One region of the Enterobacter kobei genome, then DNA from elsewhere that is predicted to be linked to it. Evidence: predicted binding sites of a transcription regulator. Region 1 holds the regulator's gene; each other region holds the start of a gene.
The links. Region 1 encodes PurR, which represses purine synthesis genes. Its sites were predicted from a motif close to CANGCAAACGTTTGCNTG; they were not measured.
Positions count from the first base shown of each region.

Region 1 (3,128 bases):
CTATCGTCATTTTTCTGACGTTGAGTTGCGTGTTTCGCAGGAAGTGTTCAACGGCGTGTGGGACGCGCTGTCGGACGGCAGGGTAGAAATGGCGATTGGGGCGACGCAGGCGATTCCGGTTGGGGGACGCTATGCCTTTCGCGATATGGGGATGCTGAGCTGGAAATGCGTAGTGGCACGCGATCATCCCCTGGCGGCCATGGAGGGGCCGTTAAGCGACGATACCCTGCGTAACTGGCCGTCGCTGGTGCTGGAGGACACCTCCCGCTCGCTGCCCAAGCGTATCACCTGGCTGCTGGATAACCAGCGTCGCGTGGTCGCCCCGGACTGGGAATCGTCGGCGACCTGCCTCAGTGCAGGGCTGTGCGTCGCGATGGTGCCCGTTCATTTTGCGCGCCCGCGAATCGACACCGGCGAGTGGGTTGAACTGACGCTGGAGAATCCGTTCCCGGATGCGGCTTGCTGTCTGACCTGGCAACAAAATGATGTTTCACCTGCTATGGCCTGGCTGCTGGATTATCTGGGGGACAGCGAAACGCTTAACCGGGAATGGTTACGGGAGCCAGTGTGACTGGCTCCGTAAAGCGATTAACGACGGTAGTCGCGGAACGGACCATCCGCAACGGAACGGCGTTCGATGAGGCGCGGGTGGACTTCAATGGACTGCGACTCTTCACGTTTGTTGACGATCCTGTCGAGCAGCATGTTGAAGGCCGTTTCACCCAGCGAATCTTTCGGCTGGTGAATGGTGGTCAGCGCAGGGGTAAAGAAGCGCGCGTTGCGCACGTTGTCATAGCCGATCACGGAAATGTCCTGCGGGACGCGCAGACCCAGCTCATCGGCCGCACAGAGCGCGCCCATCGCCATGATGTCGCCCCCGCAGAAAACGGCGGTAGGACGATGTTGCTGGGAGACAATCTGCTGCATCGCGCGGTAGCCTGATTCCGGCTCAAAGTCACCCTGTACGATCCAGTTTTCTGGCACGGTGATCAGTGCTTCTTCCATCGCTTTCATAAAGCCAGCCAGACGACCTGCGCCGGTGTTACGCTCAAGCGGACCCGGGATCACGCCAATCTCACGATGACCGCGTTCGATCAAATAACGGCCCGCCATATAGCCGCCTTCAAAGGCGTTGTCGATAACGGAATCCGTGAAATCCGCACGGGCTTCACCCCAGTCCATCACCACCATCGGGATATGGCGATACTCTTCAAGCATCGACAGTACGGATTCCGGGTACTCGGAACACATCACCAGCAGGCCATCCACGCGCTTCTGCGCCATCATGGAGAGATAGGCTCGCTGTTTTTCAATGCTGTTCCACGCGTTGCCCAGAATCAGGGTATAGCCTTTCTGGAAGCAGTTTTTCTCTACCGCCTCAATGATCTCAGCAAAATAGGCCGCTTCGCTGCTGGTCGCCAGCAGACCAATCGATTTGGTGTGATTCACCTTGAGGCTGCGCGCAACCGCACTTGGCGAGTAGTGCAGCTCTTTGATTGCTGCCCAGACGGCGTTGCGCGTCTCTTCCGCCACAAAGCGGGTTTTGTTAATTACATGTGATACGGTTGTAGTGGAAACGTTTGCGCGTTTTGCTACGTCTTTAATTGTTGCCATTAAATGTCACTCCAGACCATATCCTAAACTCCTGAAATACTTGAAGGTAAACGTTTGCCTTCTCTCACCCTTATCACGCAATTTTAGATTGCGGTACGCCAGGAAAACGACACGGGACGTCAGGAGGGGGTCAATGGCCGGTACGCTAATAAATTTAGCGTGGAATTTTGTCCTATCTTGATGAAAAGGGGAAGAGGTAAAGTGGTTATCAGCTTAAATCCGGGAAGATTTTTGACGTAAACTGTGCAAAAATGAGCAAGCTCACTTTTCGTGGGGGGATTAAAAGGAGAAAAATTGATGAGTTCCGATCTGAAGTTTTCGCTGTTCACCACCATCGTTGTGCTGGCGCTGATTGTGGCGGCTGGCCTGACGGCTGTGCTGCACTGATTTACGCGGAGGGAGAATCTTCTCCCTCCCGGTTTACCGGATTGTTACTTCTCAGGCAAAAATCTTTTGCCATTTTGTTAACTTCTCATTTTTTGTGATTGATGTCATGCTTTCCGCTTCTTTGTTCTGTGTCACGACATGACACGGCATCCGGAGTTGACGCATGAAAATCAATTTTCCCCTGCTTGCCCTGGCGATTGGCGCTTTTGGGATTGGCACCACCGAATTCTCCCCGATGGGGTTACTGCCTGTTATCGCCCGGGGCGTGGATGTCTCGATCCCTGCGGCCGGGATGTTAATCAGCGCTTATGCCATCGGCGTGATGGTGGGGGCGCCGCTGATGACGCTACTGCTTTCACACCGCGCGCGCCGTAATGCGCTGATTTTCCTGATGGCGATTTTCACCCTGGGCAACGTGCTCTCTGCCATTTCACCTGACTACACCACCCTGATGCTGTCGCGCATTTTGACCAGCCTGAACCATGGCGCGTTCTTTGGGCTGGGCTCGGTCGTGGCCGCAAGCGTGGTGCCGAAACATAAGCAGGCAAGCGCCGTGGCGACCATGTTTATGGGGCTGACGATTGCCAACATTGGCGGCGTACCGGCTGCGACCTGGCTGGGTGAAGCGATCGGCTGGCGTATGTCATTCCTGGCAACCGCCGGGCTGGGCGTGGTGGCGATGGTGGCCTTGTTCTTCTCCCTGCCGAAAGGCAGCGCGGGTGAACGTCCGGACGTGCGCAAAGAGCTGTCGGTACTGGTGCGCCCGCAGGTGCTTTCTGCACTGCTGACCACCGTGCTGGGGGCCGGGGCGATGTTTACGCTCTATACCTACATTTCACCGGTGCTGCACGATATCACCCATGCAACCCCGATCTTTATTACCGCGATGCTGGTATTGATTGGCGTAGGGTTCTCAATGGGTAACTACCTTGGCGGGAAATTTGCTGACCGTTCAGTGGCCGGAACGTTGAAAGGCTTTTTAACCTTGCTGATTGCCATCATGATCGCGATTCCGTGGCTGGCGCGTAACGAGTTTGGCGCGGCCATCGCGATGGTTGTCTGGGGCGCAGCCACCTTCGCCGTGGTGCCGCCGCTGCAGATGCGCGTGATGCGTGTCGCCCACGAGG
Region 1 is NZ_CP017181.1:2,001,417-2,004,544, forward strand. Features, by position in the region: gene punR (DNA-binding transcriptional activator PunR) at 1-571, shown strand, start outside; gene purR (HTH-type transcriptional repressor PurR) at 589-1,614, opposite strand; gene cydH (cytochrome bd-I oxidase subunit CydH) at 1,912-2,001, shown strand; gene BFV64_RS09640 (MFS transporter) at 2,165-3,128, shown strand, end outside.

Region 2 (3,128 bases), 1.6 Mb from region 1:
GCTAATCGGTTCTTCTACCGTGCCGCCAGCGGTCATGTGGCCAATGGCTACCGCTTCGTATTCACGGGTAATTTCGCGCAGCTGCAGTGATTCCACCAGACGGGTCTGAGCAGGAACGGTCTTTGCCACGACCATCAGACCGGTGGTGTCTTTATCCAGACGGTGAACGATACCCGCGCGCGGGACATCAGCAATCGGCGGATAGTAATGGAGAAGTGCATTAAGTACCGTACCGTCAGGGTTCCCCGCCCCCGGATGAACAACCAGGTCGCGCGGCTTGTTGATTACCAGAATGTCATCATCTTCATAGACGATGTCCAATGGGATATCCTGCGGCTCGAAGCGGATTTCCTCTTCGATTTCAGCATTGATGGCAACAGCTTCCCCACCAAACACTTTCTCTTTTGGTTTGTCCCAGATCTTGCCGTTTACCAGCACGCGCTGGTCAAGGATCCATTCTTTTATGCGTGAACGCGAATAATCAGGGAACAATTCGGCCAAAGCCTGATCTAAGCGTTGACCGAGCTGATTTTCGGAGACTGTTGCGGTGAGTTCTACTCGTTGTGCCATAAACTGCTTCTTTGTTTAACGTTGGGTTTTACGGCTTTGCCGTTTAATATAGTGTGCTATTGTAGCTGGTCTTAATCGGGAGCAGGAACAGAGTTTCTCCCGGACAAACATTTGAGGAAAGTCAAAACGTCATGACGCGCATGAAATATCTGGTGGCAGCGGCCACGTTGAGCCTGGCTTTGGTGGGCTGCTCCGGTTCGAATGAACAGGTCCCTGACAATCCGCCGAATGAGATCTATGCGACTGCACAACAAAAGTTGCAGGACGGTAACTGGAAACAGGCGATAACGCAACTGGAAGCGTTGGATAATCGCTATCCATTTGGTCCGTATTCGCAGCAGGTACAGTTAGATCTTATCTACGCCTACTACAAAAATGCCGACCTCCCGCTGGCTCAGGCAACTATCGATCGTTTCATGCGTCTGAATCCGACTCATCCTAACATCGATTACGTCATGTATATGCGCGGTCTGACCAACATGGCGCTGGATGACAGTGCTCTGCAGGGCTTCTTCGGCGTGGATCGTTCCGATCGTGATCCCCAGCATGCGCGTGATGCCTTCAATGACTTCTCCAAACTGGTGCGCGGCTATCCAAACAGTCAGTACGTGACCGACGCGACCAAACGTCTGGTGTTCCTGAAAGATCGCCTGGCGAAGTATGAATACTCCGTTGCGGAATACTATACCCGCCGTGGCGCATGGGTTGCCGTGGTTAACCGCGTAGAAGGTATGCTGCGTGATTACCCGGATACTCAGGCAACGCGTGACGGCCTGAAGCTGATGGAAAATGCTTACCGTCAGATGCAGATGACCACTCAGGCTGAAAAAGTGGCGAAAATTATCGCCGCGAATAGCAGCAACACCTGATAGTGCTTCAATGCAAAACGGCAGCCCGAAGGCTGCCGTTTTTGTATCCATTTCTGATATTCGCTGAAGCGCTTTATCTCAACTCATCCCGTCAACTATGACCGCAATTTTTGCCTTCCACAAGGTAAATCTCACCTCTTCCTGCCCTGCCTCACAAAAAAGATTCCCTGACAAAAACCGACAAAATAACGTGATCTAAATCACACATTTTGACATTAGGTCGGGTATGCTGGAATCACCAAGACGGAAAGACAAGAGGTAAAATTTATGACAATGAACATTACCAGTAAACAAATGGAAATTACTCCGGCAATTCGCCAGCACGTCGCAGACCGTCTCGCCAAACTGGATAAATGGCAAACTCACCTGATTAACCCGCATATCATTCTGTCTAAGGAGCCACAGGGTTTCATCGCTGACGCAACTATCAATACTCCAAACGGCCATCTGGTCGCCAGCGCAAAACATGAAGATATGTACACGGCTATTAACGATTTGATCAACAAGCTGGAACGGCAGCTCAATAAAGTGCAACACAAAGGTGAAGCCCGTCGCGCCGCATCCTCGGTGAAAGACGCCAGCTTCGCGGAAGAAGTTGAAGAAGAGTAATCCTTTAAATTGAGTGTACCGCCAACGCGCCTTCGGGCGCGTTTTTTATTGACAGGGTGAAAACAGTACAGGTACTTTAACGGTATCAATCACAGGATGATGTTATGAAACTTACGCCGTTCTTCTTCGCATTCTTTTTTACCTTCCCCTGACCGGGAGGCGTTTCGTCGTGTGATAAAGAATGCGAAGACGAACAACAAGGCCTCCCACACCGGGGGGCCTTTTTTATTGATAACGATAAAATGAGACAGGCGACACTATGACACCGGAAAACCCGTTACTGGACCTGCGCGTAAAAATCAGCGCGCTGGATGAGAAATTACTGGCACTGCTGGCCGAACGTCGCATGCTCGCCGTTGAAGTAGGGAAAGCCAAACTGGACTCCCATCGTCCGGTACGTGATATTGACCGCGAACGCGATCTGCTGGAACGTCTGATCCAGCTCGGCAAAGCGCACCACCTCGATGCCCATTACATCACCCGGTTGTTCCAGCTCATCATTGAAGACTCCGTTCTCACTCAGCAAGCGCTGCTCCAGCAGCATCTGAACAAAACTAACCCGCATTCTGCGCGTATCGCCTTCCTCGGCCCGAAAGGCTCTTACTCTCACCTGGCCGCACGTCAGTATGCCGCTCGCCATTTCGAAGAATTTATTGAGAGCGGCTGCGCAAAATTTGCCGATATCTTTAACCAGGTCGAGACCGGCCAGGCGGATTACGCCGTCGTGCCCATTGAAAACACCAGCTCGGGTGCCATCAACGACGTTTACGATTTGCTGCAGCACACCAGCCTGTCGCTGGTTGGCGAGCTGACGATCCCTATCGATCACTGCGTGCTGGTCTCCGGCTCAACCGATCTGAGCAAGATAGAAACCGTCTACAGTCATCCCCAGCCGTTCCAGCAGTGCAGCCAGTTCCTGAACCGCTATCCGAACTGGAAAATCGAGTACACCGAAAGCACCTCCGCGGCAATGGAAAAAGTGGCGCAGGCTAACTCGCCAGCCGTCGCTGCACTCGGTAGCGAGGCGGGTGGCGCGTTGTATGGCTTACAGGTGCTGGAGCGCAACCTGGCAAACCAGAC
Region 2 is NZ_CP017181.1:3,561,727-3,564,854, forward strand. Features, by position in the region: gene rluD (23S rRNA pseudouridine(1911/1915/1917) synthase RluD) at 1-570, opposite strand, end outside; gene bamD (outer membrane protein assembly factor BamD) at 702-1,439, shown strand; gene raiA (ribosome-associated translation inhibitor RaiA) at 1,707-2,048, shown strand; Phe leader region at 2,152-2,277, shown strand; gene pheL (pheA operon leader peptide PheL) at 2,153-2,200, shown strand; gene pheA (bifunctional chorismate mutase/prephenate dehydratase) at 2,308-3,128, shown strand, end outside.
Region 2: the regulator PurR is predicted to act here: its motif matches at 1,592-1,609, upstream of raiA (ribosome-associated translation inhibitor RaiA).

Region 3 (3,128 bases), 1.9 Mb from region 1:
ACCTGAGGCGGCGTGGCAAGCTGGATGTCTTTTGGCACGATCTGGCCGATCAGTGCGTTTAATGAATCCGCGCCAACCGTTTTCAGCATCTCCTGCTGTTGCTGAGCATCCGGCCCAATGTGACGTTCAATGAAAGCGCCACGGTTTTCAAGCTGGCTTAAAGTCTGTGTCATGAGCGATGGTTCCTGAAACGTGCAGTGAATCGTAGTTATCTGTAACGCTGTTGCCCGGTGGCGCTAACGCTTACCGGGCCTACGTTGATCTGTAGGCCGGATAAGCGCAGCGCCATCCGGCAAAACGTTATTCGTCTTCCAGTAATGCTTCGTACGCGGTCGCATCCAGCAGCGCGGCAACCTGAGATTCGTCACTGGCTTTGATCTTGAAGATCCAGCCACCTTCATAAGGCTCGCTGTTCACCAGCTCCGGCGAATCGCTCAGCGCGTCGTTCACGGCCACAATTTCACCGCTTACCGGTGCGTAGATATCGGATGCTGCTTTAACGGACTCCGCCACGGCGCAGTCATCGCCCGCGCTCACGGTTGCGCCCACTTCCGGCAGGTCAACAAACACCATGTCGCCCAGCAGCTCCTGCGCATGCTCGGTGATCCCTACGGTGTAAGTGCCGTCCGCCTCTTTGCGCAGCCACTCGTGTTCTTTGCTGTATTTCAGTTCTGCTGGCACATTGCTCATTGAAGTTCTCCTGATAAAAATAGTTAGGCGACCGGCTTACCGGCGCGAACAAAAATCGGTTTGGTCACGTTGACCGGCATTTCGCGGTTGCGGATTTGCACCACCGCCGTCTCGCCAATGCCTGCCGGCACGCGAGCCAGTGCAATACTGTAGCCCAGCGTCGGGGAGAAGGACCCGCTGGTGATCACGCCTTCGCGCGGATTGCCGTCGGCATCGGTAAAACGCACCGGCAGTTCTCCGCGCAGCACGCCTTTTTCCTTCATCACCAGACCAACCAGCTGTTCAGTGCCCTTCTCGCGCTGCATTTCCAGCGCTTCACGGCCAATAAACTCACGGTCAGCGGGTTCCCATGCAATGGTCCAGCCCATGTTGGCCGCCAGCGGAGAGACGCCTTCGTCCATCTCCTGACCGTAGAGGTTCATCCCCGCTTCAAGGCGCAGCGTATCGCGCGCGCCCAGGCCAGCCGGCTTCACGCCCGCTTCCACCAGCGCACGCCAGAAATCAGCTGCTTTCTCGTTTGGCATGGCAATTTCATAGCCCGCTTCACCGGTATAGCCGGTCGTGGCAATAAACAGATCGCCCGCCTGCACGCCAAAGAAGGGCTTCATCCCTTCGGTGGCTTTACGCTGCTCGTCGCTGAACAGAGGCGCGGCTTTCGCCTGCGCGTTCGGCCCCTGCACGGCAATCAGCGACAGATCGTCACGGACGGTGATGTCGATGGCATAAGGTTCGGCGTGTTGGGTGATCCAGGAGAGGTCTTTTTCGCGGGTGGCGGAGTTTACAACGAGGCGGAAGAAGTCTTCGGTGAAGTAGTAGACGATAAGGTCATCAATCACGCCACCCGAGGCGTTCAGCATACCGGTATAGAGCGCTTTCCCCGGTGTCTTCAGCTTCGCGACATCGTTCGCCAGCAGATAACGTAGAAACTCCCGGGTGCGGCTACCGCGCAGATCGACAATTGTCATATGGGACACGTCGAACATACCGGCATCGGTGCGCACCGCGTGGTGCTCATCAATTTGCGAGCCGTAGTGCAGCGGCATCATCCAGCCATGGAAATCCACCATGCGGGCGCCGCATAACACGTGCTGTTCGTACAAAGGAGTCTGTTGAGCCATCTTGTCCTCGTTGAAAAATTCACCGTGAAACCCGGTATCGGCCTCGTTTCCGAATGCCGACGCAAACGTTCTCTTTTACCTGAACTTACCACCGAAACCGGCGGTTAACCATAAGGTAAAACGGGTCATCACATTAGCTTATGACCAAAAAACGCTGAAAAGCCTACAGAGTTATTCACTGGAAAAATGCGATTAACCCCGCACAAAATTAACAATGATCTAACAGGATTTAGCACATGGTGATATTTCATGCGGAAAAACGGGCCGAATTTCCGTCACATAAAAATCATGACATTAGATTATCTAATGCGAAAAATGACGTGGAATTAGAATATTTCAAACGAGGGAATTTTCCCGGCACAGAGGCCGGGAAAAGAAAGTGTGACGGGGGTCTATTTTATTTCAGCCAGTCCGGCAGGTCGTTAAGACCCATCGCCTGACGCAGGAATTGAGGTTTGACGCCAGGGAGGGTATCGGCGAGCTTGAGCCCAATATCACGCAGCAGTTTTTTCGCCGGATTTGCCCCGGCAAACAGCTCGCGGAAGCCCTGCATGCCTGCAAGCATCATCGCCGCACTGTGCTTGCGGCTGCGCTCGTAGCGACGCAGATACACATGCTGCCCAATATCTTTACCCTCTCGCTGCAGACGACGCAGCTCTTCTACCAGCTCCGCCGCATCCATAAAGCCGAGATTAACGCCCTGCCCGGCCAGCGGATGAATGGTATGGGCCGCGTCGCCCACCAGCGCCAGACGGTGCGCGGCAAACTGACGCGCATAGCGTCCGGTTAAGGGGAAGACCTGACGCTCGCTCTCAAGAGTACAAAGCCCCAGACGGTTATCAAACGCCACGCACAGTGCCTGGTTAAAGGCCTCTGGCGTCGCCTCATGCATCTGCTGCGCTTTTTCCGGCACCAGAGACCAGACAATTGAGCAGAGATGAGGATCGCTTAACGGCAGGAATGCCAGAATGCCGTCGTTGTGGAAAATCTGGCGCGCCACGCCGCCGTGAGGCTCTTGGGTACGGATCGTCGCCACCATGGCATGATGGCGGTAATCCCAGTAGGTCAGCGGAATATCCGCTTTATTGCGCAGCCAGGAGTTAGCGCCATCAGCACCGACCACCAGACGCGCGGTGAGCATATCGCCACTTTGCAGGGTGATAAACGCCTCGTTTTCGCCCCACGCAACCTGCTGGATTTGCGCAGGCGCAACCAGCGTTACGTCGCTGCACTGCTGAGCTTTCTGCCACAGCGCGTGGTGGATCACCGCATTCTCAATGATGTGACCCAGATGGCTATAGCCCATGCTTTCATCATCAA
Region 3 is NZ_CP017181.1:3,935,856-3,938,983, forward strand. Features, by position in the region: gene gcvP (aminomethyl-transferring glycine dehydrogenase) at 1-173, opposite strand, end outside; gene gcvH (glycine cleavage system protein GcvH) at 301-690, opposite strand; gene gcvT (glycine cleavage system aminomethyltransferase GcvT) at 714-1,808, opposite strand; gene ubiI (FAD-dependent 2-octaprenylphenol hydroxylase) at 2,206-3,128, opposite strand, start outside.
Region 3: the regulator PurR is predicted to act here: its motif matches at 1,867-1,884, upstream of gcvT (glycine cleavage system aminomethyltransferase GcvT).

Region 4 (3,128 bases), 1.5 Mb from region 1:
GGTGATGGAAGTGCCAGCCGCCATCCTGATCGTACTGGGCTTTTTCACCCGCCCTCTTGCCGTGCTGTTTGTGTTCTACACGCTGGGCACGGCGGTGATTGGTCACCATTACTGGAATATGACCGGTGACGCGGTCGTACCGAATATGATTAATTTCTACAAGAATGTCAGTATTGCGGGCGCATTTATATTGCTGGCGATTGTAGGTCCAGGCGCAATATCCCTTGACCGCCGTTAAGCCATAAAAAAAGGCCGCACGCGCGGCCTTTTAACGTTCTGCTGAGCAGAGGAATTATGCGTATACCGGGAAGCGTGCGCAGATATCCAGAACTTTACCTTTGACGCGCTCGATAACCGCTTCGTCATTGATGTTGTCCAGAACGTCACACATCCAGCCAGCCAGCTCTTTCACTTCCGCTTCTTTAAAGCCGCGACGCGTCACAGCCGGAGAACCGATACGGATACCGGACGTCACGAACGGGCTCTTCGGATCGTTTGGCACGCTGTTTTTGTTCACGGTGATGTTAGCGCGGCCCAGTGCAGCGTCAGCTTCTTTACCGGTCAGGTTCTTATCAACCAGATCCAGCAGGAACAGGTGGTTTTCAGTACCGCCAGAAACCACTTTGTAGCCACGGTTCAGGAACACTTCCACCATCGCTTTGGCGTTCTTAGCAACCTGCTGCTGATAAACCTTGAACTCTGGCTCCATCGCTTCTTTCAGCGCTACCGCTTTTGCCGCGATAACGTGCATCAGCGGGCCGCCCTGCGCGCTTGGGAACACGGCAGAGTTCAGTTTTTTGTACAGCTCTTCGTCACCGCCTTTCGCCAGGATCAGGCCACCGCGTGGACCCGCCAGGGTTTTATGGGTAGTGGTGGTCACAACGTGAGCGTGCGGAACCGGGTTCGGGTAAACGCCAGCGGCAATCAGACCCGCTACGTGCGCCATGTCGACGAACAGGTAAGCACCGATGCTGTCTGCGATTTCACGCATTTTTGCCCAGTCAACGATACCGGAGTAAGCAGAGAAGCCACCGATGATCATCTTCGGTTTATGCTCTTTAGCCTGCTTCGCCATGTCTTCGTAGTCAATTTTACCGGACTCATCGATACCGTAAGGGATGATGTTGTACAGTTTGCCGGAGAAGTTCACCGGGGAGCCGTGAGTCAGGTGGCCACCCTGCGCCAGGTTCATACCCAGCACCGTATCGCCCGGCTGCAGCAGCGCGGTGTAAACGGCGAAGTTAGCCTGAGAGCCGGAGTGCGGCTGCACGTTCGCGTAGTCAGCGCCAAAGAGTTCTTTCGCACGGTCGATTGCCAGCTGCTCAACGATATCAACGTACTCGCAACCGCCGTAGTAGCGCTTGCCTGGATAACCTTCAGCGTATTTGTTGGTCAGCTGAGAACCCTGTGCCTGCATGACGCGCGGGCTGGTGTAGTTTTCGGAGGCGATCAGTTCGATGTGCTCTTCCTGACGTACTTTTTCCTGCTCCATAGCCTGCCACAGTTCGGCATCATAATCGGCAATGTTCATTTCACGCTTTAACATCCGCATCTCCTGACTCAGCTAACAAGTAAATTTTGGCCTGAAAAGGCAGTCCTGTTGGACGACGGGCAACAGTATAACTGAATAGTTCTGTGATAACAGGTCTTGACAAACGATTTTACGCAAACGTTTTCCTTCACGCCACGCAAGGGTTTGAGGAATAAAGCGCTCCCCTGTTTCAACGGATTTCTTTTCAGGTTTGTGATGCATATTTTTCATCTTGCAAAGAACCATTTACAACGCAGGGGTATTTTTTATAAGATGCATTTAAAATACATCATTAAAGTCACATCAAAAGGACGCGCTCATGCTCGACGCTCAAACCATCGCTACCGTTAAAGCCACCATCCCCCTGCTGGTGGAAACCGGTCCTAAACTCACCGCTCATTTTTACGATCGCATGTTCACGCATAACCCAGAGTTGAAAGAGATTTTCAACATGAGTAACCAGCGTAATGGCGATCAGCGTGAAGCCCTGTTCAACGCCATCGCGGCCTACGCCAGCAACATTGAAAACCTGGCGGCATTACTGCCTGCGGTGGAAAAAATCGCGCAGAAGCACACCAGCTTCCAGATCAAACCCGAGCAGTACAATATTGTCGGCGGCCACCTGCTGGCAACGCTGGACGAAATGTTCAGCCCGGGCCAGGAGGTACTGGACGCCTGGGGTAAAGCCTACGGCGTGCTGGCAAACGTCTTCATCAACCGTGAAGCGCAGATCTACAGTGAAAACGCCAGCAAGAACGGCGGCTGGGAAGGCACTCGCGCCTTCCGCATCGTTGAGAAAACACCGCGCAGCGCATTGATCACCAGTTTTGAATTTGAACCGGTGGATGGTCAGCCGGTAGCGGATTATCAGCCAGGCCAATATCTCGGCGTGTGGCTGAAGCCTGAAGGTTTTCCGCATCAGGAGATCCGCCAGTATTCCCTGACCCGCAAACCCGACGGCAAAGGCTATCGCATTGCGGTGAAACGCGAGGACGGCGGCCAGGTTTCCAGCTGGCTGCATAACGAAGCCAGCGTGGGTGACGTCGTTCACCTGGCCGCACCGGCGGGTGACTTCTTCATGGCGGTAGACGCTACTACCCCGGTAACGCTGATCTCGGCTGGTGTCGGCCAAACGCCAATGCTGGCGATGCTGGATACGCTGGCGAAAGCAAACCACAGCGCACAGGTCAACTGGTTCCATGCCGCAGAGAACGGCGAGGTGCATGCCTTTGCGGACGAAGTGAAAACGCTGGGCGCGACGCTGCCCCGCTTCACCGCGCATACCTGGTATCGCTTGCCAACGGAAGCAGACCGCGCAGCCGCACGTTTTGACAGCGAAGGGTTGATGAATTTAAGCCAGCATGAAGGGGCGTTCAGCGCGCCGGATATGCAGTTCTACGTCTGCGGACCGGTGGCGTTTATGCAATATGCCGCGAAGCAGCTGGTGGCGCTGGGTGTGAATAAAGACAACATTCATTACGAATGTTTCGGCCCGCATAAAGTGCTGTAATGCAAAAAGCCCCTCGAACTAGGGGCTTTTTTTTCGCCGGGTGGCGGCTACGCCTTACCCGGCCTTCAAAACCGTTGGCATCGTTAA
Region 4 is NZ_CP017181.1:3,496,518-3,499,645, forward strand. Features, by position in the region: gene BFV64_RS16735 (DoxX family protein) at 1-238, shown strand, start outside; gene glyA (serine hydroxymethyltransferase) at 293-1,546, opposite strand; gene hmpA (NO-inducible flavohemoprotein) at 1,851-3,041, shown strand; gene glnB (nitrogen regulatory protein P-II) at 3,125-3,128, opposite strand, start outside.
Region 4: the regulator PurR is predicted to act here: its motif matches at 1,663-1,680, upstream of glyA (serine hydroxymethyltransferase).